Regions from separate parts of the Roseateles sp. GW821-FHT09B06 genome, predicted to be linked through region 2. Evidence: predicted binding sites of a transcription regulator. Region 2 holds the regulator's gene; the other holds the start of a gene.
What was found. The regulator sigma-54, encoded in region 2, starts transcription at its own class of promoters, with help from an activator protein. The targets are predictions, from matches to a motif close to TGGCANGNAANCTGCTTT.
Positions count from the first base shown of each region.

Region 1: the regulator sigma-54 is predicted to act here: its motif matches at 12,371-12,388, upstream of AC07OQ_RS18870 (CmpA/NrtA family ABC transporter substrate-binding protein).

Region 1 is NZ_JBWKPM010000025.1:20,709-35,417, reverse strand. It holds gene AC07OQ_RS18910 (nitrate reductase) at 1-1,836, opposite strand, end outside; gene nirD (nitrite reductase small subunit NirD) at 1,845-2,228, opposite strand; gene nirB (nitrite reductase large subunit NirB) at 2,244-4,691, opposite strand; gene AC07OQ_RS18895 (bifunctional protein-serine/threonine kinase/phosphatase) at 4,745-6,439, shown strand; gene AC07OQ_RS18890 (MFS transporter) at 6,462-7,733, opposite strand; gene AC07OQ_RS18885 (type IV pili methyl-accepting chemotaxis transducer N-terminal domain-containing protein) at 7,987-9,231, shown strand; gene AC07OQ_RS18880 (ABC transporter ATP-binding protein) at 9,244-10,053, opposite strand; gene ntrB (nitrate ABC transporter permease) at 10,058-10,972, opposite strand; gene AC07OQ_RS18870 (CmpA/NrtA family ABC transporter substrate-binding protein) at 10,989-12,209, opposite strand; gene AC07OQ_RS18865 (ANTAR domain-containing response regulator) at 12,475-13,095, opposite strand; gene icmF (fused isobutyryl-CoA mutase/GTPase IcmF) at 13,258-14,709, shown strand, end outside.
Region 2 is NZ_JBWKPM010000040.1:219-14,927, reverse strand. It holds gene AC07OQ_RS22830 (malate synthase G) at 1-336, opposite strand, end outside; gene AC07OQ_RS22825 (LysR family transcriptional regulator) at 501-1,430, shown strand; gene AC07OQ_RS22820 (DUF2214 family protein) at 1,427-1,885, shown strand; gene AC07OQ_RS22815 (PsiF family protein) at 1,937-2,242, opposite strand; gene AC07OQ_RS22810 (serine/threonine-protein kinase) at 2,368-3,738, opposite strand; gene argS (arginine--tRNA ligase) at 3,798-5,516, shown strand; gene AC07OQ_RS22800 (SPOR domain-containing protein) at 5,536-6,162, shown strand; gene AC07OQ_RS22795 (thiol:disulfide interchange protein DsbA/DsbL) at 6,216-6,884, shown strand; gene lptA (lipopolysaccharide transport periplasmic protein LptA) at 6,937-7,563, shown strand; gene lptB (LPS export ABC transporter ATP-binding protein) at 7,560-8,330, shown strand; gene AC07OQ_RS22780 (RNA polymerase factor sigma-54) at 8,418-9,932, shown strand; gene AC07OQ_RS22775 (THUMP domain-containing class I SAM-dependent RNA methyltransferase) at 9,980-11,239, shown strand; gene AC07OQ_RS22770 (16S rRNA (uracil(1498)-N(3))-methyltransferase) at 11,244-11,975, opposite strand; gene AC07OQ_RS22765 (GFA family protein) at 12,082-12,489, shown strand; gene AC07OQ_RS22760 (hypothetical protein) at 12,499-12,975, opposite strand; gene AC07OQ_RS22755 (long-chain-fatty-acid--CoA ligase) at 13,045-14,709, opposite strand, start outside.

The DNA of each region.
Region 1 (14,709 bases), on a different contig from region 2:
CCGGCCCAGCAGGCCGGTGCGGCTCATGCCATGCCATTGGTCGCGCAGGCGGCCGGTGGTCAGCGCGAGGGGGAACTTCGCATTCGTTTCGTCGCGCGCCGGCGCATAGGGCCTGGCGATGAAGCGCGCGCGGCCGGCCGGCGTGGCGGGAAAGCGGCCGTCCTCGTAGAGGCGCGCGCGGCCCTGGCTGGCGCCCTCGGGATAGGGCCATTGCTGCGGGCCGCGCTGTTCCAGCAGGGCGTAGCTGAGGCCGGTGATGTCCAGGTCGCGGCCGCGCGTGGCCTCACGGTGCTCCAGCCACAGCTGCTCGGGTCCCTCGGCGCCGAACAGGCTGGGCAGGCCGGGGCGCAGCAGACGCTCCAGCTCGCGCGCCACGTCGCGCGCGATGCGCCAGTCGGCGCGCGCGCCGCCGGGCGCCGGCACGGCGGCGCGCACGCGCGTGATGCGGCGCTCGCTGTTGGTGACCGTGCCCTCCTTCTCGCCCCAGCTGGCGGCCGGCAGCAGCACGTCGGCATAGGCGGCGGTGGCGGTGTCGCCGAAGGCCTCCTGCAGGATCACCAGCTCGCAGCGTTGCAGCGCGCGCCGCACCAGGTCCTGGTCGGGCAGCGATTGCGCGGGGTTGGTGCAGGCGATCCACAGGGCCTTGATCTCGCCGCGGGCCGCCGCCTCGAACAGCTCCACCGCGGTCTTGCCGGGCGTCTCGGGCAGCGCCTCCACGCCCCACAGGCGCGCGATCTCGGCGCGGTGCGCCGCATTGGCCGGGTCGCGGTGGCCGGGCAGCAGGCTGGCCATGCCGCCGGTCTCGCGGCCGCCCATCGCATTCGGTTGGCCGGTCAGCGAGAAGGGGCCGGCGCCGGGCCGGCCGATCTGGCCGGTGGCCAGGTGCAGATTGATCAGGGCGGTGTTCTTGGCCGTGCCGCTGCTGCTCTGGTTCAGACCCATGCAGTACAGCGACAGGGTGGACGGCGACTTCGCAATCCAGCGCGCCGCCTGCAGCAGGTCGGCCTCCTCGATGCCGCAGATCCTTGCCGCCGCCGCCGGCGTCATCTCGCGCACCAGGGCCTTCAGCGCGGCGAAGCCCTCGGTGTGCGCTGCGATGAAGGCGGCGTCGATCCAGCCCTCCCAGATGCAGGCGTGCAGCAGGCCCTGGAACAGGGCCACGTCGGTGCCGGGCTGGATCTGCAGATGCAGGTCGGCGAACTCCGCCGTCTCGGTGCGGCGCGGATCGACGACGATGATCTTCAGCTCCGGCCGCTTGGCCCGCGCATCCTCGATGCGCCGGAACAGGATCGGATGCGCCCAGGCCGGATTCGCGCCGGCGATGAAGAGGCAATCCGTCAGCTCGATGTCCTGGTAGCAGGCCGGCGGCGCATCGGCGCCCAGGCTCTGCTTGTAGCCGACCACGGCCGAGCTCATGCACAGGCGCGAGTTGGAGTCGATGTTGTTGGTGCCGACCAGGGCGCGCGCCAGCTTGTTGAAGGCGTGATAGTCCTCGGTCAGCAGCTGGCCCGAGATGTAGAAGGCGATCGCGTCCGGCCCATGCTTGACGCGCACCGCGGCCAGTTGTGCGGCGATGCGGGCATTGGCCTCGTCCCAGCCCAGCGGCTGCGCGGGCTCGCCGCGCGCCGCGCGCCAGGCCGGCTGCAGCAGGCGGCGCTGCAAGGTGATCGGCGCGGCCGTCAGGTGCAGGGTCGAGCCCTTGGTGCAGAGCCGGCCGAAGTTGGCCGGATGCCCGGGGTCGCCGCGCACGCCGGTGATCTGCGCGCCATCCTCGCTCTCGATGATCACGCCGCAGCCGACGCCGCAGTAGGGGCAGGTGGAGCGTGTCTCGTGCATGGCCTTGATCAGCAGCTGCCGATGCGGGTGCAGGGGCCGGCCTGGACCGGCTCCAGCTCGATGGCCACGCTGTCCAGCTCGGCCCGATTGAGCAAGACCTGTCCCTCTTCAATCCTGACCGCGAAGCTGGGCGTGCGGCCCTCGTCGGGCTCGCGGGCGCAGCCGCTGTCCAGGGCTATGGTCCAGTTGTGCAGCGGGCAGGCCACGGCACGCCCGAACACGATGCCCTGGCTCAAGGGACCGGCCTTGTGCGGGCAGCGGTCCAGCAGGGCGTAGACCTGATCGTCCGCGGTGCGGAACAGCGCGACCTGCGGGCCTTTCGCGCGCTGCACACGGCGCGAACCCAGCACGGGAATATCGCTCACGGCGCAGATGGTCTTCCAGTCACTCATCGCCATCTCCTCGGATCAAAGGGCTTCAAACTGGCGCAGATCGACCTTGGCCTTGTCGAACTCGAACCAGGGATCGGGCTCGCCGTCCAGCGCGTACTGCAGCTCGGCCCACAGGGCGCGGCGGCCCTCGTGGTCGTCGAGGATGCGGGCCTTCACATGGTCCAGGCCCACGCGCGCGATGTAGTGCACGGTGCGCTCCAGGTACCAGCCCTCCTTGCGGTAGAGCTGCATGAAGGCACCGGTGTACTCCAGCACCTCGGCCGGGGTCTTCAGCTTGGTGAAGAAATGCGCCACCTCGGTCTTGATGCCGCCGTTGCCGGCGACGTACATCTCCCAGCCCGAGTCGACGCCGATGATGCCCACGTCCTTGATCCCCGCCTCGGCGCAGTTGCGCGGGCAGCCGCTGACCGCGAACTTGACCTTGTGCGGCGCATACATGCGCCACATCGCGCGCTCCAGGTCCTTGCCCATCTGCGTGCTGTCCTGGGTGCCCATGCGGCACCATTCTGAACCGACGCAGGTCTTCACGGTGCGCAGTGCCTTGGCATAGGCATGGCCCGAGGGCATGCCGATGTCCTTCCAGACATCGACCAGGTCCTCCTTCTTCACGCCCAGCAGGTCGATGCGCTGGCCGCCGGTGACCTTGACCGTCGGGATCTTGTATTTGTCGACCGCGTCCGCGATGCGCCGCAGCTCGTCGGCCGTGGTCTCCCCGCCCCACATGCGCGGGATCACCGAGTAAGTGCCGTCCTTCTGGATATTGGCGTGGCTGCGCTCGTTGATGAAGCGCGCCTGCGGATCGTCCTGCGCCTCCTTGGGCCAGCTGGAGATCAGGTAGTAGTTCAGCGCCGGGCGGCAGCTGGCGCAGCCGTTCGGCGTCTTCCAGCCCAGCGTGCGGTAGAGCTGCTCCAGGCTGGTGATGTGCTCCTTGAAGATCGCGTCGCGCACATCCTGATGGCTCAGCTCGGTGCAGCCGCAGATCGCCTTCTTCTTCGGTGCGGCCGAGTAGTCGCCGCCGGCGGTGAACATCAAGAGCTGCTCCACCAGGCCGGTGCAGGAGCCGCAGCTGGCGCTGGCCTTCGTGTGCTTGCGCACCTCCTCCAGCGTGAACAGGCCCTTGTCCTTGATGGCCTTGCAGATGCTGCCCTTGCTGACGCCGTTGCAGCCGCAGACCTCATCCGTTTCGGCCATCGCGGCGGCCTTGTTGTGGCCCTGGTGGCCGACATCGCCGATATTCGATTCGCCGAACATCAGCTTGTCGCGGATGTCGGCGATCTTGCGGCCCTCGCGCAGCAGCTTGAAGTACCAGCTGCCGTCCACCGTGTCGCCGTAGAGGCAGGCGCCGACCAGTTGGTCGTCCTTGATCACCAGCTTCTTGTAGACGCCGCCCCCGCTGGCGAAGGGATCGCTCATCACGATCTCCTCGGTGCCCTCGCCGCCCATGAAGTCGCCGGCGCTGAACAGGTCGATGCCGGTGACCTTCAGCTTGGTGCTGGTCTGGCTGCCCTGATAGCGGCCGATGCCGAACTGGGCCAGGTGGGTGGCGCAGACCTTGCCCTGCTCGAACAGCGGCGCCACCAGGCCGTAGGCGATGCCGCGGTGCGCCGCGCATTCGCCCACCGCGTAGATGCGCGGGTCGGTGACGGTCTGCAGCGTGTCGCTGACCACGATGCCGCGCTGGCAGTGGATGCCGGCGCTTTCGGCCAGCGTGGTGTTGGGGCGGATGCCGGCGGCCATCACGACCAGGTCGGCCGGGATCTCGCTGCCGTCCTTGAACCGCACGGCCATCACCCTTCCGTCCTTGTCCGGAATCAGCGCCTGGGTGTGCGCCCCCAGCATGAACCTCAGGCCGCGTCCCTGTAGCGACTTGCGCAGCAGCTCGCCGGCCTGGTCGTCCAGCTGGCGCTCCATCAGCCAGTCGCCGAGATGCACCACGGTCACCTGCATGCCGCGCAGCATCAGGCCGTTGGCCGCTTCCAGGCCCAAGAGGCCGCCGCCGATCACGACCGCGTGGCGGTACTTCGTCGCCGCCTCGATCATCGTGTTGGTGTCGGCGATGTCGCGGTAGGCGATCACGCCTTCAAGGTCCTTGCCGGGCACCGGCAGGATGAAGGGGCTGGAGCCGGTGGCGACCAGCAGGCGGTCGTAGTCGGCCTCGACGATCTGCCCGTTCGAGTCCTCGGCCACCACCTTGCGGCGGACGCGGTCGATCTGCGTGACCTTGGTCCCCAGGTGCAGGGTGATGTTGTTGTCGACATACCAGTCGAGCGGATTCAGGATGATCTCGTCGATCGTCTGCTCGCCGGCCAGCACCGGGCTCAGCAGGATGCGGTTGTAGTTGGGGTGCGGCTCGGCCCCGAACACCGTGATGTCGTAGAGATCGGGGGCGATCTTCAGCAGCTCTTCCAGCGTGCGCACGCCGGCCATGCCGTTGCCCACCATCACCAGTTTCATCTTTTTCATGCATCACGCTCCGTGCGGGAAGAGAAAGCAAAGAAGGCAGAATCGCCGCCATCATGAGTTTCGACATTGCCATCGGCCTGGCCAGCGCACGCGGCCCGCGCGAACGCAACGAGGATTTCGCCGCGGTGCAGCGCCCCGCCGCTGCGGACCAGTCCAAGGGCTGGATCGCCGCGCTGGCCGATGGCGTGTCGGCGGGCGGCGATGGCCGCATGGCGGCGCAGACCACGGTGATGAGCGTGGTGCAGGACTACTACGCCGCGCCCGCGGGCTGGGACACCACGGTGGCCCTGGACCGCCTGATCGCCGCGCAGAACGCCTGGCTGTTCCACCACAACCGGCGCCGCGAGCAGCCCTCGGCGCTGACCACGCTGAGCGCCATCGTGCTGCGCGGCCACAGCTACACCGTGGCCCATGTCGGGGACAGCCGCATCCATCTGCTGCGCGACGGCGACTGCCTGGCGCTGACCCAGGACCATGCGCTGGACCAACGGGACTTCGTGCGCCTGACCCGCGCCATCGGCCTGGACGACGTGGTGCGCGTCGACTATGCCCAGGGCGAGCTGCGCGTCGGCGACCGCCTGCTGCTGACCAGCGACGGCGTGCATGGAGTGCTGGCGCCGAAGCGTCTCGCGGCCCTGGCGGGCGGCGACGACCCGCAGGCCGCGGCCGCGGCCCTGGTGCAGGCCGCGCTGGACGCCGGCGGCCCCGACAACGCCACGGCCCTGCTGCTGCAGGTGCGCGGGCTGGCTCCGGGCCAGTACGATGACGTGCTGGGGGCGTCCCTGCGCCTGCCCGTGCCGCCCAAGCTGCGGGTGGGCGAGTTGCTGGACGGTCTCGCCATCACCGCGCTGGTGGCCGACAGCGGCGTGCATCGGCTCTACCAGGCCCGCCATGCCGACGGCCATCTGATGGCGATCAAGACCTTGCACGAGGCCCGCGCCGGCGACCCGCAGGAACGCGCGATGCTGGCCCACGAGGGCTGGCTGGGCCAGCGCCTGGCCGAGGCCGGCGGCCTGGTGCGCGCGCATGAACCCGTCGGCGCCAGCGCCTTCTACCTGCTGTTCGACTGGCATGGCGGCCGCACGCTGGAGCAGTTGCTCGACCAGCGCCCCGCCCTGCCCGAGTTCCTGGCGGCCGCCGCGGCCCTGGCCCAAGCCCTGGGCCGCCTGCACCGCGCCGGCGTCGTGCATCGCGACATCAAGCCCGCCAATGTGCACCTCGGCGACGACGGCCAGTGGCGCCTGCTGGACCTGGGCGTGGCCCTCTCGGGCCGCGAGCCCGAGGCACTGCGCGAGCTGCACGCCGGCACGCCCAGCTACATCAACCCCGAGCAATGGGCCGAGCCGCCCCATCAGCAGCTCGCGGCCGATGCCGGCAGCGACCTCTATGCACTGGGCGTCACCCTCTACCAATGGCTCACCGGCCACCTGCCCTACGGCGAGATCGAGCCCTACCAGCGCGCGCGTTTCCGCCGCGACCCGGCCGCGCCCTCGCGCACCCGGCCCGAGGTGCCGATCTGGCTGGACCATCTGCTGCTGAAGGCCGTCAATCGCGAGGCCGGCCTGCGCTTCGAGACCGCCGAGGAGCTGCTGCTGGCCCTGGAGCGCGGCGCCTCGCGGCCGCTGCCCGCCCCCGGCAGCACGCCGCTGGCGCGGCGCAACCCGCTGGTGCTGTGGCAGCTGGGCCTGGCGCTGTCCGGCCTGCTCAACCTGCTGCTGATCTACTGGCTGCTCTTTCTGCCCAAATAGGCGGCGGCCGCAGGCCGCTTTGTCATTCATGCTGGAGCCCCCTCCCGGAGGGGGTCCGGGGGAGCCCCATGTCCGGCCCGACGGGCCGAGCGCGCCCGCCGCGCTCGGCCCAGGTCCGGGTCCAGCGGATCTGCATCACGCGCATCACGCCCAGCATCAGCACGGCGAACACGGCGAAGGCGACGAAGCCCCACAGATAGGTGCCGGCATGCTGCTTGGACAGGCCCATCAGATTGGGCACCAGGCCGCCGCCCAAGGCACCGATCTCGCCGATCATCGAACCGGCCACCGCGGTGGCCGCGGGCCAGCGCAGCGGCACCAGCTGGAACAGCGCGCCATTGCCGGCGCCCAGGGCCGCGAAGCAGACGATCAGCAGCAGCGTGGTCAGCACCAGCGAACTCCCGGCCAGCCCGACCAGTACCAGGCCCAGGGCCACCACCACCAGCACCACGGTCAGCGTGTTGACGCCGCCCCAGCGGTCCGACAGCCAGCCACCGATCACCCGCACGGCCGCCCCCATGAAGGCAGCGAGCATCGTCAGCTGGCCGGCCTGCACCTTGGAGACGCCGAACTGGTCGTAGTAGTAGGTGGGCAGGAAGGTGGTCAGGCCGATGAAACCGCCGAAGGTCACGCCGTAGATCAGGCTGAAGGCCCAGCCGTCCTTCTCGAACAGGCAGGCCACATGCTCGCGCAACGAGGCATGGGCGTCGACATCGGGCGGTTCCTTCGCGAACACGATCATCACCACCATCGGCAGCAGGATGGCGCCGGCCGCCAGCGCATAGACCGTCTGCCAGCCATAGGCCTGCGCCAGCGGCGGCGCCACCAGCACCGACACCGCCGTGCCGACATTGCCCGCCCCCACCAGACCCATGGCCAGGCCCTTGTACTGCGGCGGATACCAGCCCGACCCGAGGCTCAGCGCCACGCCGAAGCTGGCGCCGGCGATGCCCAGCAGCACGCCCATGGCCAGCAGGTCGTCGAAGCTCTTGACCATGAAGAAGCCGTAGAGCATGGCCACCGCGATCAGGCCCATCTCGACCAGGGTGGCGTTCTTGCGGCCGATGTACTGCGACAGCAGGCCCAGCGGAAAGCGCATCAGCGCGCCGGCCATGATGGGAATCGACAGCATCAGGCCCTTCTGCGCCGGCGTCAGCCCATAGGCCTCGCTGATGAAGGGCGCCAGCGCGCCGTTCAGCACCCAGATGCAGCAGGAGAAGGAGAAGTACAGGAAGGCGGCGAACAGCGTGGGGCTGTGACCCGACTGCAAGAATCTCTGCGAGAAGACTGCCATGGCGGTGCGCTACAAACGACAAAAGGCCGCGTCAAGCACCGGGCTTGGCGAGGCCAGAACAACGGGATGGATCACCGCAGCGCGGTGAAGATGAGGTGGCGGGAGCGCGGGCTCCTGCCGATCGCGGCGCGTCGTTGCGCCACACCCTGCTTCTCGCAAGCAACGTGCCAGCCGGGCGCGGGCCGCACGGCCCGGCTCCTGCTTTATGCTGCGCCGCACCGCCAGGAAAACAAGTCCCGCCTCTGTACGCGCTATGCCCGAGCCCACCGATCTACCCCGGCGCGTCCTGCTGCTCGGCCCTTCCGAAACCCCGCTGCCGGCCTGGGATTGCACCGTTCTGGTCCGCGCCGGGCGCCACAGCTTGGTGCAGGATGCACGGGAAGCGGCCGCCGACGCGCTGCTGCTGTGGCTGCCCGACGGGGCGGCGCTGGATGCCTGGCTGGACGCCTTGGATGGCCTGAAGCCCGAACTGCCGGGCGTCTGCATCGCGCCGGGCGCCAGCGCCGCGCAGCAGCAGCGCGGGCTGGCGCTGGGCCTGCAGGTCTGGCTGGAGTCGGCCCCTGCGGCCCCGGAGCTGCAGGCCCAATTGCGCTGGGCCATATGGCAGGCGGACCGGCAGGCCCGGCGCCTCGCCGCGCTGCAGGCCCAGCTGGACGAGCGCAAATGGACCGAGCGGGCCAAGGGCCTGCTGATGAACGCCCGCGAGATCGACGAGGACAGCGCCTTTCGCCTGCTGCGCGAAACCGCCATGCATGCGCAGCTGCGCCTGGGCGAGGTGGCACGTTCGGTGGTGCAGGCCGCGCAGTTGGCCGAGGCCGTCAACCTGGCCGGCCAGCAGCGCATGCTGAGCCAGCGCCTGGTGAAGCTGATGGCCCAGCGCGCCGCCGGCCTGGAGGCCAGGCGCGCCAAGACGCTGCAGGACGAATCGGCCGCGCGCGTGGATGCCAATCTGGCGCGCCTGCCGGCCCTGCTGCCGGCGGCGCTGGACATCGCGGGCTTGAACCAGGCCTGGGCCGCCTTGCGGCCGCTGTTGACGGGCAAGCCCTCGGCCGCGGTGCTGGGCCAGGCCGATGCGGCGGCCGAAGCGCTGCTGGTGCTGTCCGAGCAGTTCACCAATGCCATCGAGGCGGCCGGCGCTGGCAGGCCGCTGCGTCTGGTAAATCTGTGCGGACGCCAGCGCATGCTGAGCCAGCGCCTGGCCAAGGAGGCCCTGCTGGCTGATCTGCTGCCTGGCCGCGACCCGGCCCTGCTCAGCCAGTTGCTTAGCGGCTTCGAGAGCGGCCTGGCCGAGCTGGAGGCCGCGCCGCTGGCCAGCCCCGCGATCCGCGCGCTGCTGGACGAGGTGCGCGAGGAATGGCTGCGCCTGCTGCGCAGCCTGCGCGATGTACAGGGGCCGGAGGCCGCGGCCGGGCTGGCGCGCAGCAGCGAGGTCTTGCTGAGCCGGCTGGACATGCTGACCGCCCAGTATCAACAGAGCCTGCAGCTGATACTTGGCTGAGCCGCCGTCGGCTCAGGCCGCCTGCTTCTCCACATGCGCATGGCGCTTGTAGAGGAAGTCGATCACCGCCTTGCGCGCATGCACATAGACCGGGTCCTCGGCCAGCTCGACCCGGTTGCGCGGGCGCGGGATCGCCACCGGATAGATCTCGCCGATCGTGGCGGCCGGCCCGTTGGTCATCATCACGATGCGGTCGGACAGCAGCACCGCCTCGTCCACGTCGTGGGTGACCATCACCACGGTGCTGTGGGTGCGCGCGACGATCTTCAGCAGCTCGTCCTGCAGATGGGCGCGGGTCAGCGCATCCAGCGCGCCGAAGGGCTCGTCCATCAGCAGCACCTTGGGCTCCATGGCCAGCGCGCGCGCGATGCCCACGCGCTGCTTCATGCCGCCGGAGATCTCGTGCGGGCGCTTATGCATCGCATGGCCCATGCCCACCAGTTCCAGCGCCGCATCGGTGCGCTCGGCCAGTTGGCGCTTCATCTCGCGGCCGCCGAACACCGACTCGACGCCCAGGTAGACGTTCTCGAAGCAGCTCAGCCAGGGCAGCAGCGAGTGATTCTGGAACACCACCGCGCGCTCGGGGCCGGGCTCGCGGATCTCGCGGCCATCGCAGATCAGCGCGCCGCTGCTGGGCTGCAGCAGGCCGGCGATCAGGTTCAGCAGGGTGCTCTTGCCGCAGCCCGAATGGCCGATCAGCGTGACGAACTCGCCGCGCTGCACGTCAAGATGGATGTCGCGCAGCGCATGGAACTGGCCCTTGCGGGTGTTGAACCGCATCTCGGCGCCCTGCACTTCGATGAATGGCTTGTTGCTGCTCATGGCTTCAGTCCTCATACGAAAAATGCTTGGCAATGCTCATCAGCGCCCACTCGAGCAGCAGGCCGACGATGCCGATCACGAAGATCGCGATGATGATGTGCTGGACGTTGAGGTTGTTCCACTCGTCCCAGACCCAGAAGCCGATGCCGACGCCGCCGGTCAGCATCTCGGCCGCGACGATCACCAGCCAGGCCGTGCCCACCGAGAGGCGCACGCCGGTCAGCATATAGGGCAGCACCGCGGGAAACAGGATCTTGCTGATGATCTTCCACTCGCTGAGCTTGAGCACCTTGGCCACGTTCAGATAGTCCTCGGGCACGCGCTGCACGCCCACCGCGGTGTTCACCACCATCGGCCAGATCGAGCAGATGAAGATGGTCCAGATCGCGGCCGGGTTGGCGCTCTTGAACACCAGCAGGCCGATCGGCAGCCAGGCCAGCGGCGAGACCGGCTTCAAGAGGCTGATCAGCGGCGAGACCATGCGGCTGACGAACTCGAAGCGCCCGATCACGAAGCCCAGCGGGATGCCCACCGCCGCGGCCAGCCCGAAGCCCAGGGCCACGCGCTGCAGCGAGTTCAGGATGTTCCAGCCGATGCCCTGATCGTTCGGCCCCTTGCTGTAGAAGGGATCGGCGAACAGCTTGACGGCGGCATCGAAGGTGGCGGCCGGCGTGGGAAAGCCTCCGCCGCCTTTCTGCGTCAGCAGGGCCCAGACGCCGATCAGCAGGGCCAGGCCCAGCACGGGCGGCAGCACCCGCATCCAGAAGCCGTTGAGGTCGACGCGGCGCCGGACCTTGGGCGGCGCTGCCGGCTCGGTCACCGGCTCCATGACGGGCATCGCGGGCATCGCGGCAGGCATGGCGACGGCGACCGGCGCGCTGCCGTGCTCGCGAGGGGAATGGAAGACTGCGCTGACCATGGTGCTGAACTCCTCTTCAAGCCTTCACTTTGAAAGAATCGGCGTACTTCGCGGGATCCCTGCCGTCCCAGACCACGCCGTCGATCAGCCTGGAACTGCGCAGGGTGTCCTTGGGCACGCTGACCTTGAGCTGGCTCGCCGCCTCCTTGTAGAGCTCGGTCTGGTTGACCTGCTTGGCCACGGCCAGATAGTCGGGGTGCTCCTTCAAGAGGCCCCAGCGCTTGTGCTGGGTCAGGAACCACATGCCGTCGGACAGCCAGGGGTAGCTGACCGCGCCGTCGTTGAAGAACTTCATGTGGTTGGGGTCGTCCCAGGTCTTGCCCAGGCCGTTCTGGTAGCGCCCCAGGATGCGCTGGTTGATCGCGTCGACGCCGGTGTTCACATAGCTCTTCTCGGCGATGGTGTCGGCCATCTTCAGCTTGTTCGCGAGGCCCGCGTCGATCCAGCGCCCGGCCTCCAGCACGGCCATGATCACGGCGCGCGCGGTGTTGGGATATTTCTTGACGAACTCGCCGGTGCTGCCCAGCACCTTCTCGGGATGGTCCTTCCAGATGTCCTGGGTCGTCACCGCGGTGATGCCGATGCCGTCCATGATGGCGCGGTGGCCCCAGGGCTCGCCGACGCAGTAGCCGTCCATATTGCCGACCCGCATGTTCGCCACCATCTGCGGCGGCGGCACGGTGATGACCTTGGCGTCCTTCATCGGATTGATGCCGACGCTGGCCAGCCAGTAGTACAGCCACATCGCATGCGTGCCGGTCGGGAAGGTCTGGGCGAAGGTGTATTCGCGCTTCTCCGCCGCCATCGCCTTGGCCAGCGAGGCGCCGTCCACCGCGCCCTTGTCGGCCAGCTTCTTCGACAGCGTGATCGCCTGGCCGTTGTTGTTCAGGGTCATCAGCACGGCCATGTCCTTCTTCGGACCGCCGACCCCGAGGTGCACGCCGTAGATCAGGCCGTAGAGCACATGGGCCATGTCCAGCTCGCCATTGACCAGCTTGTCGCGCACGCCGGCCCAGGAGGCCTCCTTGGTGGGGATGATCTTGATGCCGTACTTCCTGTCGAAGCCCAGCACCGAGGCCATCACGACCGAGGCGCAGTCGGTCAGCGGGATGAAGCCGATCCTGACCTCCTCCTTCTCCGGCTTGTCCGAGCCGGCGGCCCAGACCCGCGGACTCAGGCCGCCCACGGCCGCCGCCGCCGCGCCGCCTACCAAGAGCTTGCGACGCTCCTCGCTCATGAGCCCCTCCTTTGCCACAGCACGCATGAAAACCTCCGGAAGACACAAAAAAAAGGCGCCGCGATCGAACCCCACCCGCGCGCGGGTGCAGCAGATCGGACGCCGTTGTCCTAGAACCTTTGAAGAGCGAGGCCCACGCCGTTGCGGGCCTCGTCCCTCATTCAGCAGAAAGCGTGCCAGCCCGCTGCAGCCCGAGCTCGTCGGTTTTCGCACTGTTTGCTGGCGGCGACCGCGCCAATTTGGTGCCAATCGCCCGGGCCGCGCCTCAGGAAGGGCGCAGCAGGTCCTGCGCCTCGATCACGCGCTCGGCCACCTCGGCCAGCGGCACGCCGCGGTCCATGGCCAGGCGGCGCAGGCGCTTGTAGGCCGCGTCCTCGTCCAGGCCCTGCTCGCTCATCAGGATGCCCTTGGCGCGCTCGATCGTCTTGCGCGCGCTCAGCTGGGCCTGGGCACGGCCCAGTTCCTGGCGCAGCGCCAGGTCCTGCTCGAAACGGGCGATCGCCACCTGCAGCACCGGCGCCAGGCGCTGGGTCTGCAGGCCGGCCACCACATAGGCGCTGACGCCGGCCTTCAGCGCGCGCCGCACGGATGAGTCGCCGCCGTCCTCGGAGAACACCACCACCGGGCGCGGCATCTGGCTGTTCAGCAGCGCCAGGTTCTCCATCGTGTCGCGGGTCGGCGACTCGCTGTCGACGATCACCACGTCGGGCTTGAGGCGCAGCACGCAGTCGTGGATCAGGGTCGCCGAATCGATCACGCCCACCACCTCGCAGCCCAGGCGCGACAGTTCCTGCTGGATCAGCTGGACGCGATGCGCGCCGTCGTCGATCAGCAGAATGCGCAGGCCTTGGGCATTGGCGGGGGCGGCGTCGGGCGAGCGGGACATAGTGTGAGCCGTTGGTCATTGCTGCGATGCAATATTCATGCCGCCATCCCGATGCAAATTGACGTTTACGTAAACGTCAACCAGCCCCTAGAATCCGTGCCAGGTAACTGATACAAGCCAGCAAACAGCCGGCGAGCCCCGCGCCGCCGATGGAGACAAGCCATGACCGACCTGTCCGCCGAGTACAAGGCCCTGGCCGCGTACCGCCCCACCCACAAGGTGCGCTTCGTGACCGCCGCCAGCCTGTTCGACGGCCATGACGCCGCGATCAACATCATGCGGCGCATCCTGCAGGGCATGGGTGCCGAGGTGATCCACCTGGGCCACAACCGCTCGGTCGACGAGGTGGTGAACGCCGCGCTGCAGGAGGACGCCCAGGGCATCGCGATCAGCAGCTACCAGGGCGGCCATGTCGAATACTTCAAGTACATGGTGGAACTGCTGCGCGCGCGCGGCGGCCAGAACATCCAGGTCTTCGGCGGCGGCGGCGGCGTGATCGTGCCGGCCGAGATCCGCGACCTGCACGAGCATGGCGTGCGCATCTACAGCCCCGAGGACGGCCAGCGCATGGGCCTCGCGGGCATGATCGGCGAGATGGTGATGCGCTGCGACCGCGACCTCTCGGCCGAGGCGCCGAGTTCGCTGGCCGCGATCCAGGGCCATGGCGAGGCCGCCTGGCGCGCACTGGCCCAGCTGATCACGGCGCTGGAGAACCGTCAGGTTCCGGCCGAAGGCCAGAATGGCAAGGACGGCGATAGCCGTGCGCGGGAACCGCGCATCGATGCCGCGCTGGTCGCCGAGCTGCAGGCCGCCGCGAAGGACATCCAGACCCCGGTGCTGGGCATCACCGGCACCGGCGGCGCGGGCAAATCGAGCCTCACCGACGAGCTGATCCGCCGCCTGCGCCTGGACCAGGGCGATGCCCTGCGCGTGGCCGTCATCTCGATCGACCCCTCGCGCCGCAAGAGCGGCGGCGCGCTGCTGGGCGACCGCATCCGCATGAACGCGATCGGCCCCTGGAACCAAGGCCCGCGCGTCTTCATGCGCAGCCTCGCAACCCGCGACTTCGGCAGCGAGATCTCGCAGGCCCTGCCCGATGTGATCGCCGCGGCCAAGGTCGCGGGTTTCGATCTGGTGATCGTCGAGACCTCGGGCATCGGCCAGGGTGACGCCGCCATCGTGCCGCATGTGGACGTGCCGATGTATGTGATGACGCCGGAGTTCGGCGCCGCCAGCCAGCTCGAGAAGATCGACATGCTGGACTTCGCCGAGTTCGTCGCGATCAACAAGTTCGACCGCAAGGGCGCGCTGGACGCCTTGCGCGACGTGGCCAAGCAGGTGCAGCGCAACAGGGAGGCGTTCACGAAGCGCCCCGAGCAGATGCCGGTGTTCGGCACCATGGCCAGCCGCTTCAACGACGACGGCGTCACCGCGCTGTATCAGGCGCTGAAGCCGCGCCTGGCCGAGCTGGGCCTGAACTTCGGCGAGGAAGGCCGCCTGCCGCTGGCCGACACCCGCCACAGCACCCACCAGACCCCGATCGTGCCGGCCGCGCGCAGCCGCTACCTGGCCGAGATCGGCGACACGGTGCGCGGCTACAAGCGCCAGGCCCGC
Region 2 (14,709 bases):
CTGCACGGCCAGCTCCGCATCCACATGGGCGGTCGTGGCCCGCACCTCGGCGGGGACCGGCACCAGGTAGCCGATCTTTTCCAAGAAGGCCCGGTAGGCCGGCATGTCGGAGATCGGCCCCGGGTGGGCGCGGTGCCAGCCATCCAGCTCGGCCTGCAGCCGGTCACGCTCGGCCAGCAGCGCGGCGTTCTTCGGCCCCAGCTCATGGGCAATGGCGTCGAAACCGGCCCAGAAGGCGGCGCTGTCCACGCCGGTGCCGGGCAGCACCCGGTCCTCGATGAAGCGGTACAAGGGCGTGTCGACTTGCAGACGGTGGCAGGCGGTGCGTGCGGACATGGAGAACTCCGGGCAGTAAATAAGAAAAGGGCCAGTTGACTGAAATTTATGCGAGAGCAAGCCCTTGATTCATGCCGTCAAAAGCATTGAATCCCTGATGTATTTGCACAAATCAGCGTCATGCACGCATCAATCCGCCGGCCGCACGCGCACAATCCCGCGCCATGGACCGACTCAAGCAGATCGAATCCTTTGTGCTGGTGGCCGCCAAGGGCAGCCTGACCGCCGCGGCCCAGACCGAGGGCGTGGCGCCGGCGGTGATGGGCCGGCGCATCGACGCGCTGGAGGAACGCCTGGGCGTCAAGCTCTTGGTGCGCACCACCCGGCGCATCACCCTGACCCACGAGGGCAGCGCCTTCCTGGAGGATTGCCAGCGCCTGCTGGTCGAGTTCGCCGATGCCGAGGCCAGCGTCAGCGCCGGCGGGCTGAAGGCCAGCGGCCATCTGCGCATCACCGCGCCGGCCGGCTTCGGGCGCCGCCATGTGGCGCCGCTGCTGCCGGAGTTCCTGGCCAGGCACCAGGAGCTGAGTGTCTCGCTGAATCTCAGCGACCGCGTGGTGGACATCGTCAACGAGGGCATCGACTGCGCGGTACGGGTCGGCGACCTGGTCGATTCCAGCCTGGTCAGCATGCGCCTGGCCGACAACCGGCGCCTGTGCGTCGGCGCACCGAGCTATCTGAAGCGTGCCGGCCCGCCCAAGCACCCGGCGGAACTGGCACGCCACCAGGCCCTGGGCCTGTCTTCCGAGGCCAGCCAGACCCGCGGCTGGGCCTTCATGGTCGACGGCGAACTGGTGCACTGGCGCCCCAGCGGTCGCCTCGACTGCAGCGACGGTCAGGTGCTGCACGACTGGTGCCTGGCGGGCCTGGGCCTCGCCTGGCGCAGCCTGTGGGAGGTCGAGGGCGACCTCCGGGCCGGCCGGCTGCAGGCGGTGCTGGAGGATTTCGCCGCGCCGCCCAACGGCATCTACGCCGTCGTGCCGCAGCGCAAGCACCTGCCGCTGCGGGTGCGCCTGTGGATAGACTTCCTCAAGCAGAACTACGGCAATCCCGCCTACTGGAACCGCAGCGACAACACCACGCCCACGCCATGACCCAGCTCGAAACCCTGCTCGCCGGCCTGCACATCCTGGCCATTCTCAGCCTGGTGGTCTTCCTCAGCAGCCAGGCGGCGCTGTGCCGCATGGAATGGATGAATGCCGCGGTGGTGCGGCGGCTGGCGCGGCTGGATGCGATCTACGGCGCCACGGCCATGGCCGTGCTGGCCACCGGTCTGGCGCGCGCCTTCTGGGGCTTCAAGGGCGGCGCCTGGTACTGGGGTCAGCCCTTGCTGCATGCCAAGCTGGGCCTGTTCATCGTGATCGGCCTGCTGTCGATCCAGCCGACGCTGCGCTTTCGCCGCTGGGTCAAGGCCCTGGATGCCAGCGGCGCCCTGCCGGCCGAGGCCGAGGTGAAGAGCACGCGCGCTCGCATCATGCTGCAGGCCCATCTGCTGATGCTGATCCCGATCGCCGCGGTGATGCTGGCCCGCGGCATCGGCACGCGCTGAAATGACAACAGCCCCTCGCGAGGGGCTGTTGCTGCATGAAGCCCGAAGGGTTCAGGCTTTCTTGCTCAGGCATTCCTTCATGAAGGCCTTGCGCTCGTCGCCGGTCTTGCCCTTGGCGTCGGCATTGCAGGTCTTCATCTTCTCCTGCTGCGGCGTGCCGGTGGCCGCGGCCGTGGCGGCGGGCTTGGCGGACAGGCATTCCTTCATGAAGGCCTTGCGCTCGTCGCCCTTCTTCTCGCCGGCATCCTTGTTGCAGCTGGTCATCTTGCTCTGTTGCTCGGTCGGCTTCTTGTCGTCGGCATGGGCCGCGCCGACGGCGGCGAAGGCCAGGGCCAGCAGGGCGATGAGGTGCTTCATGGTGAGGGCTCCTTCCTGATTGTTAGAGCATGGTTGGGGTCGGCGGATGCCGCGTCGATTCCAACACAGCAACGCGGCCCGCTCAAGCTCGGTTTACCGCCGTGCTGCGGCGAGCCACCGGATGTCTACAGGATGCGACGGGGATGCGCCAGCGCCTCATGCGCCGCATGCAGGCGCCGCACCAGCACCTGGATGAAGGCGCGGTCGAAGCGATGCTGGCATTCGGGGCTCAAGCCCCCCAGCGACTCGGGCGTGAAGGAGATCGTGGTGCAGATCTCGCTGACCTTGATGTCGGTGCTGTGGCGGCGCAGGTCGGGATTGGGTGCCAGATAGGCCATCTCGCCGACCGAGGTGCCCTTGCCGAGGGTGGCCACCAACTCGCCATCGCGGAACACCTGCACCTCGCCCTGGGCGATGATGTGGAAGCTGCTGCCCTCCTGGCCCTTCTTGTAGAGCGCGTAGTCGAGCGGGTAGCGCCGCCAGCGCGCGCGATGCACCACCTCCCACAGTTCCACATCGCCGAAGTCGGCGAAGAACTCCAGGTCGCGTAAAAGATTGAAACGCTCGGAGTCCTTGACCTCGTAGAGCCGCGCCAGCGGCACCAGCTGCCGCGACACCAGTTCCGAGAGCGCGCGGCCGAAAGCCTCCCAGTCGGCATAGCGCTCGCCCGGATGCTTGGCCAGCGCCTTCAGCACCACCGCGTCCAGCTCCGGCGTCACGCCGCTGCGCTGGCCCACCAACGAGGCCGGGGCCTGGTGGTAGATCTGGTGCATCAGGGCCATCTGGCTGGGCGCGTCGAAAGGCGCGCGGCCGGCCACCAGGTGGTAGAGCACCGCGCCCAGCGAATAGATGTCGGCCCGGCCGTCGACGTCGCCGCCCTCGATCTGCTCGGGCGGCATATAGGCCAGCGAGCCGACCCGGTGCACCTGGGTCTCGTCCGAGCGCAGGTTCAGCGCGCTGCCGAAGTCGCTGACCTTGACGTCGGTCACCTGGCCCTGGCTGTCCAGCACCGCCAGCAGATTGGCCGGCTTGACGTCGCGGTGGATCAGGCCCTGGCGAAACACATAGGACAGGGCCATCGCGCACTTGAAGCCCAGCTCGACGATCTGATCCAGCGGCAGCAGCCGGTCGCTGCGGCAGAAGCTCTTCAAGGTGACGCCCGGCACGTACTCCATCACCAGATAGGGGGTCTCCGGATCGGGCACCGCATCCAGGATCTGCACCACGTTCGGGTGCGAAAGCCGCCCGGTCAAGGCCGCCTCGGCGGCGAAGAAGCGGGTGCCGAACTGCCCCTCGGGGCCGCTGCGGCTGGTCTGCAACCAGGCGCGCACCCGCTTGATCGCCACCTCGACGCCCTGGAACTCGTCCAGGCCCAGGAACACATCGCTGGTGGCGCCCTCGCCCAGACGGCGCAGCACGCGGTACTTGCCGATATAGGCCGGCAGGTCGGCGCCGGCGGGCGGGATGGTGGTGGGCGAGCTGGAGTCCATGACCATGGCGGCCATCATATGCGCGCGTCGCGGGGGCGCAGTAACAGGCTCTTAGAATCCGCCTCATGATTCAAGCCAAGCAGGATTTGCTCGCCGCCCTGGGCGAGGCCATCCAAGAACTGAGCCCCGGCGCCGAGTTGGCGCCCGCTTTCGAGTCGCCCAAGCAGGCCAGCCATGGCGACTTCGCCTGCACGGCCGCCATGCAGCTGGCGCGCCCGCTGAAGAAGAACCCGCGCGAGCTGGCCCAGGCGCTGATCGAGGCGCTGCAGCGCCGCCCCGCCTTCCAGACCTGGGTCGAGGCGCTGGAGATTGCCGGCCCCGGTTTCATCAACATCCGCCTGAAGCCCGCCGCCAAGCAGGCCGTCGTCGCCGAGGTGCTGCGCGGCGGCAGCGGCTTCGGCGCGCAGGTGTCCAACGGCCAGCATGTGATGGTCGAATTCGTCTCGGCCAACCCGACCGGCCCGCTGCATCTGGGCCATGCCCGCCAGGCGGCGCTGGGCGATGCCATCTGCAGCCTGTTCGCCACCCAGGGCTGGGACGTCACCCGCGAGTTCTACTACAACGACGCCGGCGTGCAGATCGCCACCTTGGCCACCTCGACCCAGGCGCGCCTGAAGGGCCTGAAGCCCGGCGCCGCCGGCTGGCCCGAATCGGCCTACAACGGCGACTACATCCAGGACATCGCCGACGATTTCCTGGCCAGGAAGACCGTCAAGGCCGATGACCGCGAGTTCACCGCCTCCGGCGACATCGAGGACATCGACAGCATCCGCCAGTTCGCCGTCGCCTATCTGCGCCACGAGCAGGATCTGGACCTGCAGGCCTTCGGCCTCAAGTTCGACAACTACTTCCTCGAATCCAGCCTCTACGGCAGCGGCGCGGTCGAAGCCACCGTCGCCAGGCTGGAGGCCTCCGGCAAGACCTTCGAGGAAGGCGGCGCGCTGTGGCTGCGCAGCACCGACTACGGCGACGACAAGGACCGCGTGATGCGCAAGTCCGACGGCAGCTACACCTACTTCCTGCCCGACGTCGCCTATCACATCAACAAGTTCCAGCGCGGCTACACCAAGTGCGTGAACATCCAGGGCACCGACCACCACGGCACGATTGCCCGGGTGCGCGCCGGCCTGCAGGCGGCCAATGTCGGCATCCCGCAAGGCTTCCCGGACTATGTGCTGCACAAGATGGTGCTGGTGATGAAGGGCGGCCAGGAGGTCAAGCTCTCCAAGCGCGCCGGCAGCTACGTCACCGCCCGCGACCTGATCGACTGGACCAGCCGCGACGCGGTACGCTTCTTCCTGCTCAGCCGCAAGGCCGACACCGAGTTCACCTTCGACGTCGACCTGGCGCTGAAGCAGAACGACGAGAACCCGGTCTTCTACGTCCAGTATGCGCACGCGCGCATCTGCTCGATCATCCGCAACTGGGTGACGGCCGGCGGTGATGAAGCGCAGCTCGCCGGCGCCGACCTGAGCCGGCTCACCGCCCCGACCGAGGCCGCGCTGATGCTGAAGCTGGCCGACTACCCGCGCGTGCTGACCGGGGCCGCCGACGGCCTGGCGCCGCACGACCTGGCCTTCTATCTGCGCGATCTGGCCGGCGCCTTCCACAGCTACTATGCGGCCGAGCGCGTGCTGGACCAGGCGCCGGAGCTGACCCGCTCGCGCATCGCGCTGCTGGCGGCCACCCGCCAGGTGCTGCGCAATGCACTGGCCGTGCTGGGCGTCAGCGCGCCGGAGGCCATGTCGCGCGACGCGGCCGCCGCCGAAACCACCACCGATTGAGCGACTTTGAGGAGAGTGCATGTCTAAGGTCCGGGCCAGCCAGCGTGGCGGCTTCGTCCTCGGTTTGATCGTCGGCCTGCTGCTGGGCCTGGGCATCGCCCTCGGGGTGGCGCTCTACATCACCAAGGTGCCGATTCCCTTCGTCAACAAGGTGCCGCAGCGCACCGCCGAACAGGACGCCGAGGAAGCCGCGCGCAACCGCAACTGGGACCCCAACGCCAGCCTGGGCAGCCGTCCCGGCGCCAAGGCGGCCAGCGGCATGGTGGGCAGCCCCGCCCCCGTGACGCCGGCGGAGGCCCCGGCGGCCACGCCGGCGCCCGCGGCGCAGCCCATGGCGGCCAAGCCGGCCGCCTCGGCCCCAGCGACCAAGCCGGCAGCGCCGGCCACTGCCGGCGCACCGGCCGGCGACCCCTATGTCTACTTCGTCCAGGCCGGCGCCTTCACCCGCACCGAGGACGCCGAGGCCCAGCGCGCCAAGCTGGGCATGCAGGGCTTCAGCGCCAAGGTGTTCGAGCGCGAGCAGTCCGGCCGCCAGGTCTACCGGGTCCGCCTGGGGCCGCTGGACAGCCGCGACGAGGCCGAGGCGCTGCAGCGCCGGGTCGAGGCCGTGGGCATGGAAGCCAATCTCGTACGCGTGCAGCGTTGAGCGCCAACGCTTAGGATGCGCCCGGTCGAGTTCCCGTCGTCAAAGGATTTCAGATGAAGCGTCGCGATTTTTCCTCCGCTCTCGCCGGTGTGGTCGGCGGCTTGGCCCTGCCGGGCCTCGGCCTCGCCCAGGGCGGCCCGCAGGAAGGCAAGCATTACCAGCGCCTCTCCCAGCCCCTGCCCACCACACCCGGCAAGATCGAGGTGGTGGAGTTCTTCTGGTACGGCTGCCCCCATTGCTATACCTTCGAGCCGGCCATGGAGGCCTGGATCAAGCAGTTGCCGGCCGATGTCAGCTTCCGCCATGTGCATGTGGCCTTCCGTGCCAATGTGAAGCTGCACCAGCGCCTGTTCTACGCGCTGGAGGCCCTGGGCAAGGAAAAGGAGCTGCGCGCCCGCGTGTTCAGCGCCCTCCACCGTGAGAACAAGGGCCTGGACAGCGTCAAGTCCATGACCGAGTTCCTGACCCCGCTGGGCGTGGACGCCACGAAATTCACCGAGGCCTACAACTCCTTCGGCGTGCAGACCAAGTGCCAGCAGGCCGAGAAGCTCAGCGAGGCCTACCGGATCGACGGCGTGCCGGCCCTGGGCATCGGCGGCCGCTTCTGGACCTCGCCCTCGATGGCCACCGGCGGTGTGGCGATGAACGAGATCCAGTCGGGTTTGCGGGCGTTGGAGACCAGCAACTTCCTGATCGAACGCCTGCGCAGCGGCAAGGCTTGACGCGCCTTCGCCCGAATCCGGGGCTAGAATGGTCTGCAAGAACTGTGCCGCAATGACCATCAAGCCCCTCCCCTTTCGCTTGACCCTGACCGCCCTGGCCCTGCTGGCTGCGGGCTGGGCCCCCTGGTCCCTGGCGGCCAAGGCCGACCGGGACAAACCCGTCATCGTCGACTACGACCGCGGCGGGCTGGACCTGGTCAAGCAACGCACCGAGCTGGGCGGCAACGTGGTGCTCAGCAAGGGCAGCATGGTGATGCGCGCCGAGCACATGGACGTGCGCGAGACCAGCGATGGCTACTACCAGGCCTACGCCAGCGGCACCGCGGCCAAGCAGGTGACCTTCCGCCAGGCGCGCGACGTGTCCGGCGAGTTCATCGAGGGCTCGGCCGACCAGGTCGAGTACGACACCCGTTCCGACACCATGCGCTTCATCGGCAATGCCGTGATGCGCCGCGTGCGCGGCACCTCGGTGGCCGACGAGGTGACCGGCGCGGTGATCAATTACGACAACCGCTCCGAGGTCTTCAGCATCGAGGGCGGCCAGAGCTCGCCGCATCCGGCGGGCCGCGGGCGCGTGGTGCTGATGCCGCGGGCGGCTTCGGCCCCCGAGCCGGCCGCCTCGGCGCCGGGCCTGACCTTGCAGCCCAGCATCACCCTGCTGCCGCGCAAGCCCTCATGAGCGCCGCCGCCCCGCAGACGGCTCCCGTCAGCCGCCTGGAGGCCGAGGGCCTGCAGAAGAGCTATGGCGTGCGCAAGGTGGTCAAGAACGTCCACCTCGACGTGCACAGCGGCGAGGTGGTGGGCCTGCTGGGGCCCAACGGCGCCGGCAAGACCACCAGCTTCTACATGATCGTCGGCCTGGTGCGGGCGGACGCCGGCGAGATCCGCATCGACGGCCAGTCGGTGCAGCGCCTGCCGATCCACCAGCGCTCGCGCCTGGGCCTGTCCTACCTGCCCCAGGAGGCCTCGATCTTCCGCAAGCTGACGGTGGAGGAGAACATCCGCGCCGTGCTGGAGTTGCAGCGCGACGCGCAGGGCCGCGCCTGGGACAAGGCGCAGATCAGGCAGGCGCTGGACAGCCTGCTGGGCGAGCTCTCGATCGAGAAGCTGCGCGACAGCCCGGCGCCGGCGCTGTCCGGTGGCGAGCGCCGGCGCGTCGAGATCGCGCGCGCGCTGGCCACCCAGCCGCGCTTCATCCTGCTGGACGAGCCCTTCGCCGGCGTCGACCCGATCGCGGTGCTGGAGATCCAGCGCATCATCCGCTTCCTGAAGAGCCGCGGCATCGGCGTGCTGATCACCGATCACAACGTCCGCGAGACCCTGGGCATCTGCGACCGCGCCTACATCATCAGCGAGGGCGCCGTGCTGGCCGAGGGCACGCCGCACGAGATCGTCGAGAACGCCGACGTGCGCAAGGTCTATCTGGGCGAACATTTCAGGATGTAGCCGATGAAGCCCCCACGCTCACTCCGTTCACTGCCCCCCGCGGGGGCGCAGGCCGGCCTCGGGACGGCCCTGCGCCCGGCCTAGCCGATGAAACCCTCCCTGCAGGTTCGCCTCAGCCAGCACCTGGCCCTGACCCCTCAGCTGCAGCAGTCGATCCGGCTGCTGCAGCTCTCGACCCTGGAGCTGAACCAGGAGGTCGAGCAGATGCTGGCGCAGAACCCGCTGCTGGAGACCGACGAGGAGTTCGCCGACGCTCCGCCGCCCGAGATGCCGGAGCCACGCCAGAGCAGCAGCGCCGAAGACGGCGCCGGCAGCAGCAGCACGCCCGACGCCGACGCGCCGCAGGACGAGATACGTGCCGAGGACTTCGGCACCACCGAGCGCGAGGACTGGGAGAACGGCACCGAGCGCGACGATTTCGACGGCATCCGCGAACTGCCCGGCAATGCCTCCGGCAGCGGTGGCGACGAGGACGGCGAGCGCCCGGAGCAGGAATCCCCGGGGCTGAGCCTGCAGGAGCATCTGAATCTGCAGCTGGCCGGCATGATGCTGAGCCCCGAAGACCGGGCGGCGCTGCGGGTGTTGATCGAGTCGCTCAACGAGGATGGCTATCTGGAAGACAGCCTCGAGGAACTGGCCGAAGCCCTGACGGGCCCCGAGGCCGATCCCGAGACGCGCGAGGAACTGCTGGACCGGCTGCGCTGCGCGCTGAAATGGCTGCAGAGCCTGGAGCCGGCCGGCGTGGGCGCACGCGACCTGCCCGAATGCCTGCTGCTGCAGCTGCGCGCCCGGCCGCGCAGCGAGGCCCAGGCGGTGGCCATCCTGATCTGCAAGCAGCACCTGGAACTGCTGGCCAAGCGCGACCTGAAACGCCTGATGAGCCTGACCGGCGCCGACGAGACCCTGCTGCGCGAGGCCCAGGCCCTGATCACCGGCCTGGAGCCCAAACCCGGCCGCCCTTTCGCGCATGGCCAGGCCCAGGTGGTGGTGCCGGACGTGATCGTGCAGAAGGTGGGGCGCGAGTTCCGCGTCATGCTCAATCCCGAGGTGGCCCCGAAGCTGCGCATCAACGAGCTCTACGCCCAGGCCCTGCGCGCCACGCGCGGCGGCGTCAGCAACACGCCGCTGGGCGGCCAGCTGCAGGAGGCGCGCTGGTTCATCAAGAACATCCAGCAGCGTTTCGACACCATCCTGCGCGTCTCGCAGGCCATCGTCGAGCGCCAGAAGGGCTTCTTCACGCATGGCGAGCTGGCGATGAAGCCGCTGGTGCTGCGCGAGATCGCCGACGAGCTGGGCCTGCACGAATCCACCATCTCGCGCGTGACCAATGCCAAGTACATGGCGACGCGCTTCGGCACCTTCGAGCTGAAGTATTTCTTCGGCTCCGGCCTGTCGACCGAGGCCGGCGGCAACGCCTCCAGCACCGCGGTGCGCGCGCTGATCAAGCAGTTCGTCGCCGCCGAGGACGCGGCCAAACCGCTGTCGGACAGCGCGCTGTCGAACATGCTGGAGGAGCAGGGCATCCAGGTGGCACGCCGCACCGTGGCCAAGTACCGCGAGGCGCTCAAGATCGCGCCGGCAAACTTGCGCAAAACCATGTAGCCCGGCCGACCTGGGACAATACGGGCCTGAACCCTCGCGCCCCAGCCATGTCCCAGAACGAAACCCTGCACCTGTTCCTGTCCTGCCCCAGCGGCGTCGAGCCCTGGCTGGAGGAGGAGGTGCGGGCCATCCTGCCCAAGACCCATGTCGAGGCGCTGCGCGGTGGCGTTGCGGTCAAGAGCGATGCCGACGGGGTGATGAAGCTCAATCTGGAGAGCCGCCTGGCCCAGCGCGTGCTGATCGAGCTGATCGACGGTCCCTACCGCCACGAGGACGACATCTACGCGCTGGCGCGCAAGATCGACTGGACGCGCTGGATCACCCCCGCCAACACGATACGCGTCGACGTCACCGCGCAGCGTTCGCCGCTGCAAAGCCTCAACTTCACGACCTTGCGCGTCAAGGACGCGATCTGCGATGTGCTGCGCGACGCCACCGGCGAACGCCCCAGCGTCGACACCCGCTATCCGGACCTGCCGGTGGTCATGCATGTGGGCCCCGAGTACGCGACGATCTATGTCGACAGCTCGGGCGAGCCCCTGTTCAAGCGCGGCTGGCGCGAGGACAAGGGCGACGCGCCGCTGAAGGAGACCCTGGCGGCCGCGATGCTGGCGGCGGCCGGCTGGAAGGGCACGCCCGAGAGCGGCGGCGCGCTGCACGATCCCTGCTGCGGCTCCGGCACCATCGCGGTGGAGGCCGCGCAGATCGCCTGCGGCATGGCCGCCGGCATGCAGCGCCGCTTCGCCTTCGAGCGCCAGCTGCCCTTCCAGCCGCTGCGCGCACGCTGGCAGCAGATCAAGGCCGCGGCCAAGGCGCGCGAGCATGCGCCGGCCGTGCCGATCTACTGCAGCGACGTGGCCTTCCGCATGGTCGACTTCGCGCGCCGCAATGCCGAGCGCGCCGGCGTGGCCCAGTACATCCAGTTCAACGGCGGCGACGCGCTCGAGCGGCCGGCGCCGCAACTGGCCGATGGCATGCCCGGCACCGTGATGATGAACCCGCCCTATGGCGAGCGCATCGAGGTGCGCGGCAAGGCCGCGGCCTATCGCGACGCCTCCGGCTCCGAGCAACGCGACGCCGACGACGACTTCTTCCCCCGCCTGGCCGCGCATTGGAAGCGCGCCTACACGCAGAATCCGGCCGGCTGGACCGCCTGGCTGCTGTGCCCGGACATGAAGCTGCCCAGCAAGATGCGGCTCAAGGAATCGCGCCGCATCCCGATGTGGAACGGGCCGATCGAGTGCCGCATGTTCCGCTTCGACCTGGTGGCCGGCTCGGCCCGCAAGGACAAGCCGAGCACCGACTAGGTGCCTAGCGAACCGCCGACAGCGCCAGCCACCCGAGCACCGCCAGCGGCGCCGTGTCGGCGCGCAGGATGCGCGGCCCCAGGTTCATGGCCAGGAACCCGCAGGCGCGTGCGGCCTCTTCCTCGGCCGGACCGAGCCCGCCCTCGGGACCGCTGAGCACCAGGGTCTCGTCGGCCGCCGTCTGCGCACCCAGGGGCTGGGCCGCGCTCGGGCTCAGCAGCCAGCGGCGCTGCCGGGGCGCATCGAGCGGGGCCAGGTCCTGCAGCCAGGCCGCCAGCGTGCGCACCGGCGCGATCCGCGGCACGACGGCGCGCCCGCTCTGCTCGCAGGCCGCGATGGCCACGCCCTGCCAGTGCGCGACCTTCTTGTCGGCCCGCTCGGCATTCAGGCGCAGCACCGAGCGCTCGCTCATCAGCGGCTGGATGCGGGCCACCCCCAGCTCGGTGGCCTTCTCGACCAGGCCGTCCATGCGGTCGTTCGCCGGCATCGCGAGGGCCAGCGTGACCGCCTGCGCCAGCTCGCGCCGCACCGGCTGGCGCGACTGCAGCCGCACGCGCACCTCGCTGCGCCCCATGGCCAGCACCTCGGCCTGCCAGTCGTCGCCCGTGCCGTCGAACAGCAGCACCGGGCTGCCGGGCTGCAGGCGCAGCACCTGGACATGACGGGCCGCGGCGGGCGGCAGGCTGAACTCGCCGGCCTGGGCGAGCGGCTGATCGACATAGAAACGCGGGGGCATGGTCGTGATGATTCAACTTCTCAGGGCCGCAATGCTGACACAAGCTGGCAGCAGCAGGGCCTAAGAATCACGCCTCCCCGCACAAGACCCACAGGAAGGACAGCGCATGAACATGAAGACCTATCGCGGCAGCTGCCATTGCGGCCAGGTACGCTTCGAGGCCGATCTCGATCTGAGCCGGGCCAGCGGCCGCTGCAACTGCTCGATCTGCAGCAAGACCCGCACCTGGAACCAGCTGGGCCGGCCCGAACAGCTGCGCGTGCTGGCCGGCGAGGAGCAGCTGAACGACTACCAGTTCGGCTCCTGCAGCGGCCACCACCTGTTCTGCCGGCATTGCGGCGTGCGGCCGTTCGTGCGCGGCCATCTCGACATCCTGGGCGGCGACTACATCAGCATCAATCTGGCCTGCCTGGACGACGTGGCGCCGGCGACGCTGGCCGCCATTCCGATCGGCTATGCCGACGGGCTCAACGACAACTGGCACCAGGCGCCGGCGCTCACCAGCTATCTGTGAGCCCGGCCCTCAGGTCCGCAGCCCGAGCGCCTGGCGCAGCAGCCGGGCCGCATCGTCGCCCTTGCCCTGCTGCACCCGCTCGACCAGCGACAGCGCCAGCCTCTGCAGCTCGGCCAGGTCGCGGCATTGCTCGATCTCCAGCACGAACTTGTAGCCCTTCATCAGGCCCAGCTGCTTGGAGGCCTGGCCGCTGAGCAGGGCATAGAGCTGCTGGTAGTCGAGCGGGGGCAGTTCCGCGGCGGCGGCGGGCGCCGCCACGCCCACGTTCAGGTCGACATCGGCGCCGCGCGAAGCGATCAGCCCCTGCTGCAGCAGGAAGGCCAGGTCGGGCTCGGTCACGCCCTGCACCAGGCTCAACCATTGCCGCGCCGGCTTGGTCGCGTCCAGCACCAGCAGCAGATTGCGGGCGCTGCGCGACAGCGGCAGCGCGCGCGCCTTGATCTCGGCGCGGCCCGCGTCGGTCTTGCTATAGCTCTGATCCAGCATGCATTTGTCTCCTCCGCATGGCTTGACGCAAGCCTAGTCCTTCAGCGGCCGGGACGCGCGCCGGGAGTCTCAGTTTTTGTCGCGTAGTTCACGCCGCAGTATCTTGCCGACCGGGGTCTTGGGCAGGTCGGCGCGGAACTCGATGATCCTGGGACGCTTGTAGCCGGTCAGATTGGTCTCGCAGAAGGCGCGCACATCGGCCTCGGTCAGCGCCGGGTTCCTCTTGACGATCACCACCTTGACCACCTCGCCGGCCTTGGTGTCGGGCACGCCGACGGCCGCGCATTCCAGCACCCCGTCCAGCTGGGTGATCACGTCCTCGACCTCGTTCGGATAGACGTTGAAGCCGCTCACCAGGATCATGTCCTTCTTGCGGTCGACGATGCGGAAGAAGCCGCGCTCGTCCACCGTGCCGATGTCGCCGGTGCGGAAGAAGCCGTCGGGCGTCATCACCTTGGCGGTCTCGTCGGGGCGCTGCCAGTAGCCGGCCATCACCTGCGGGCCGCGGATCGCGATCTCGCCGCTGTCGCCCGGCGCCGCTTCCCGGCCCTCGTCGTCCAGCAGGCAGAGCTCGGTGCTGGGCAGGGGCAGGCCGATCGAGCCGGTGTAGGCGGTGCTGTCGGTCGGGTTGCAGCTGGCCACCGGCGAGGTCTCCGACAGGCCGTAGCCCTCGACGATCGGGCAACCGGTCTTCTCCAGCCACAGCTTGGCCGTGGCCTGCTGCACGGCCATGCCGCCGCCCACCGAGATCACCAGGCCGCTCCAGTCCACCGTGTTGAAGTCCGCGTGGTTGGCCATCGCCAGGAACAGGGTGTTGACGGCCGGCAGGCTGTGGAAGCGGTGCTTGGACAGCTCCTTGAACACCGCCGACAGATCGCGCGGATTCGGGATCAGGATATTGCAGCCGCCCAGATGCATGGACAGCATCATGTTCGTCGTGAAGCCGAAGATGTGGTACAGCGGCAGCGCGCAGACGCTCATCAGCTGCTCGTCCTGCGGCACTTTCTTGAGCGCCGGCTGATACCAGGCCTCGGCCTGCAGGGTGTTGGCCACCAGATTGCGATGCAGCAGCACCGCCCCCTTGGACACACCGGTGGTGCCGCCGGTGTACTGCAGCACCGCGATGTCGCCCGGGCCCACCTTGGGCGCGGTATAGGACAGGCCGCGTCCCCTGGCCACGGCATCGCCGTAGCGCACGGCGCCGGGCAGCTCGAAGGGCGGCACCAGCTTCTTCACCTTGCGCACGACGTAGTTGACGATCATGCCCTTGGGGAAGCCCAGCAGCTCGCCCATCGAGGCCAGCACCACATGCTTGGTGGGCACGCTGCCGATCACCTGCTGCAAGGTGGCGGCAAAGTTCTCCAGGATCACGATGGCCTTGGCGCCCGCGTCCTTCAGCTGATGCTCGAGCTCGCGCGGCGTGTACAGCGGATTGACGTTCACCACCACCAGGCCGGCGCGCAGCACCGCCGCCACGGCGATCGGATACTGCATCACATTGGGCATCATCAGCGCGACGCGGTCGCCGCGCTCCAGACCCAGGCTCTGGAAATAGGCCGCCAGCGCGCGCGAGCCCTCATCGATCTGGCCGAAGCTGATGGAGCGGCCGAGCATCTTGTAGGCGGCCCGCTCCGGATACTTCTTGAACGCCCCCTCCATCAGGTCCACCAGCGACGGATATTGCTCCGCGTTGATGTCCGCCGGCACGCCGGCGGGGTAGTTCTTGAGCCAAAT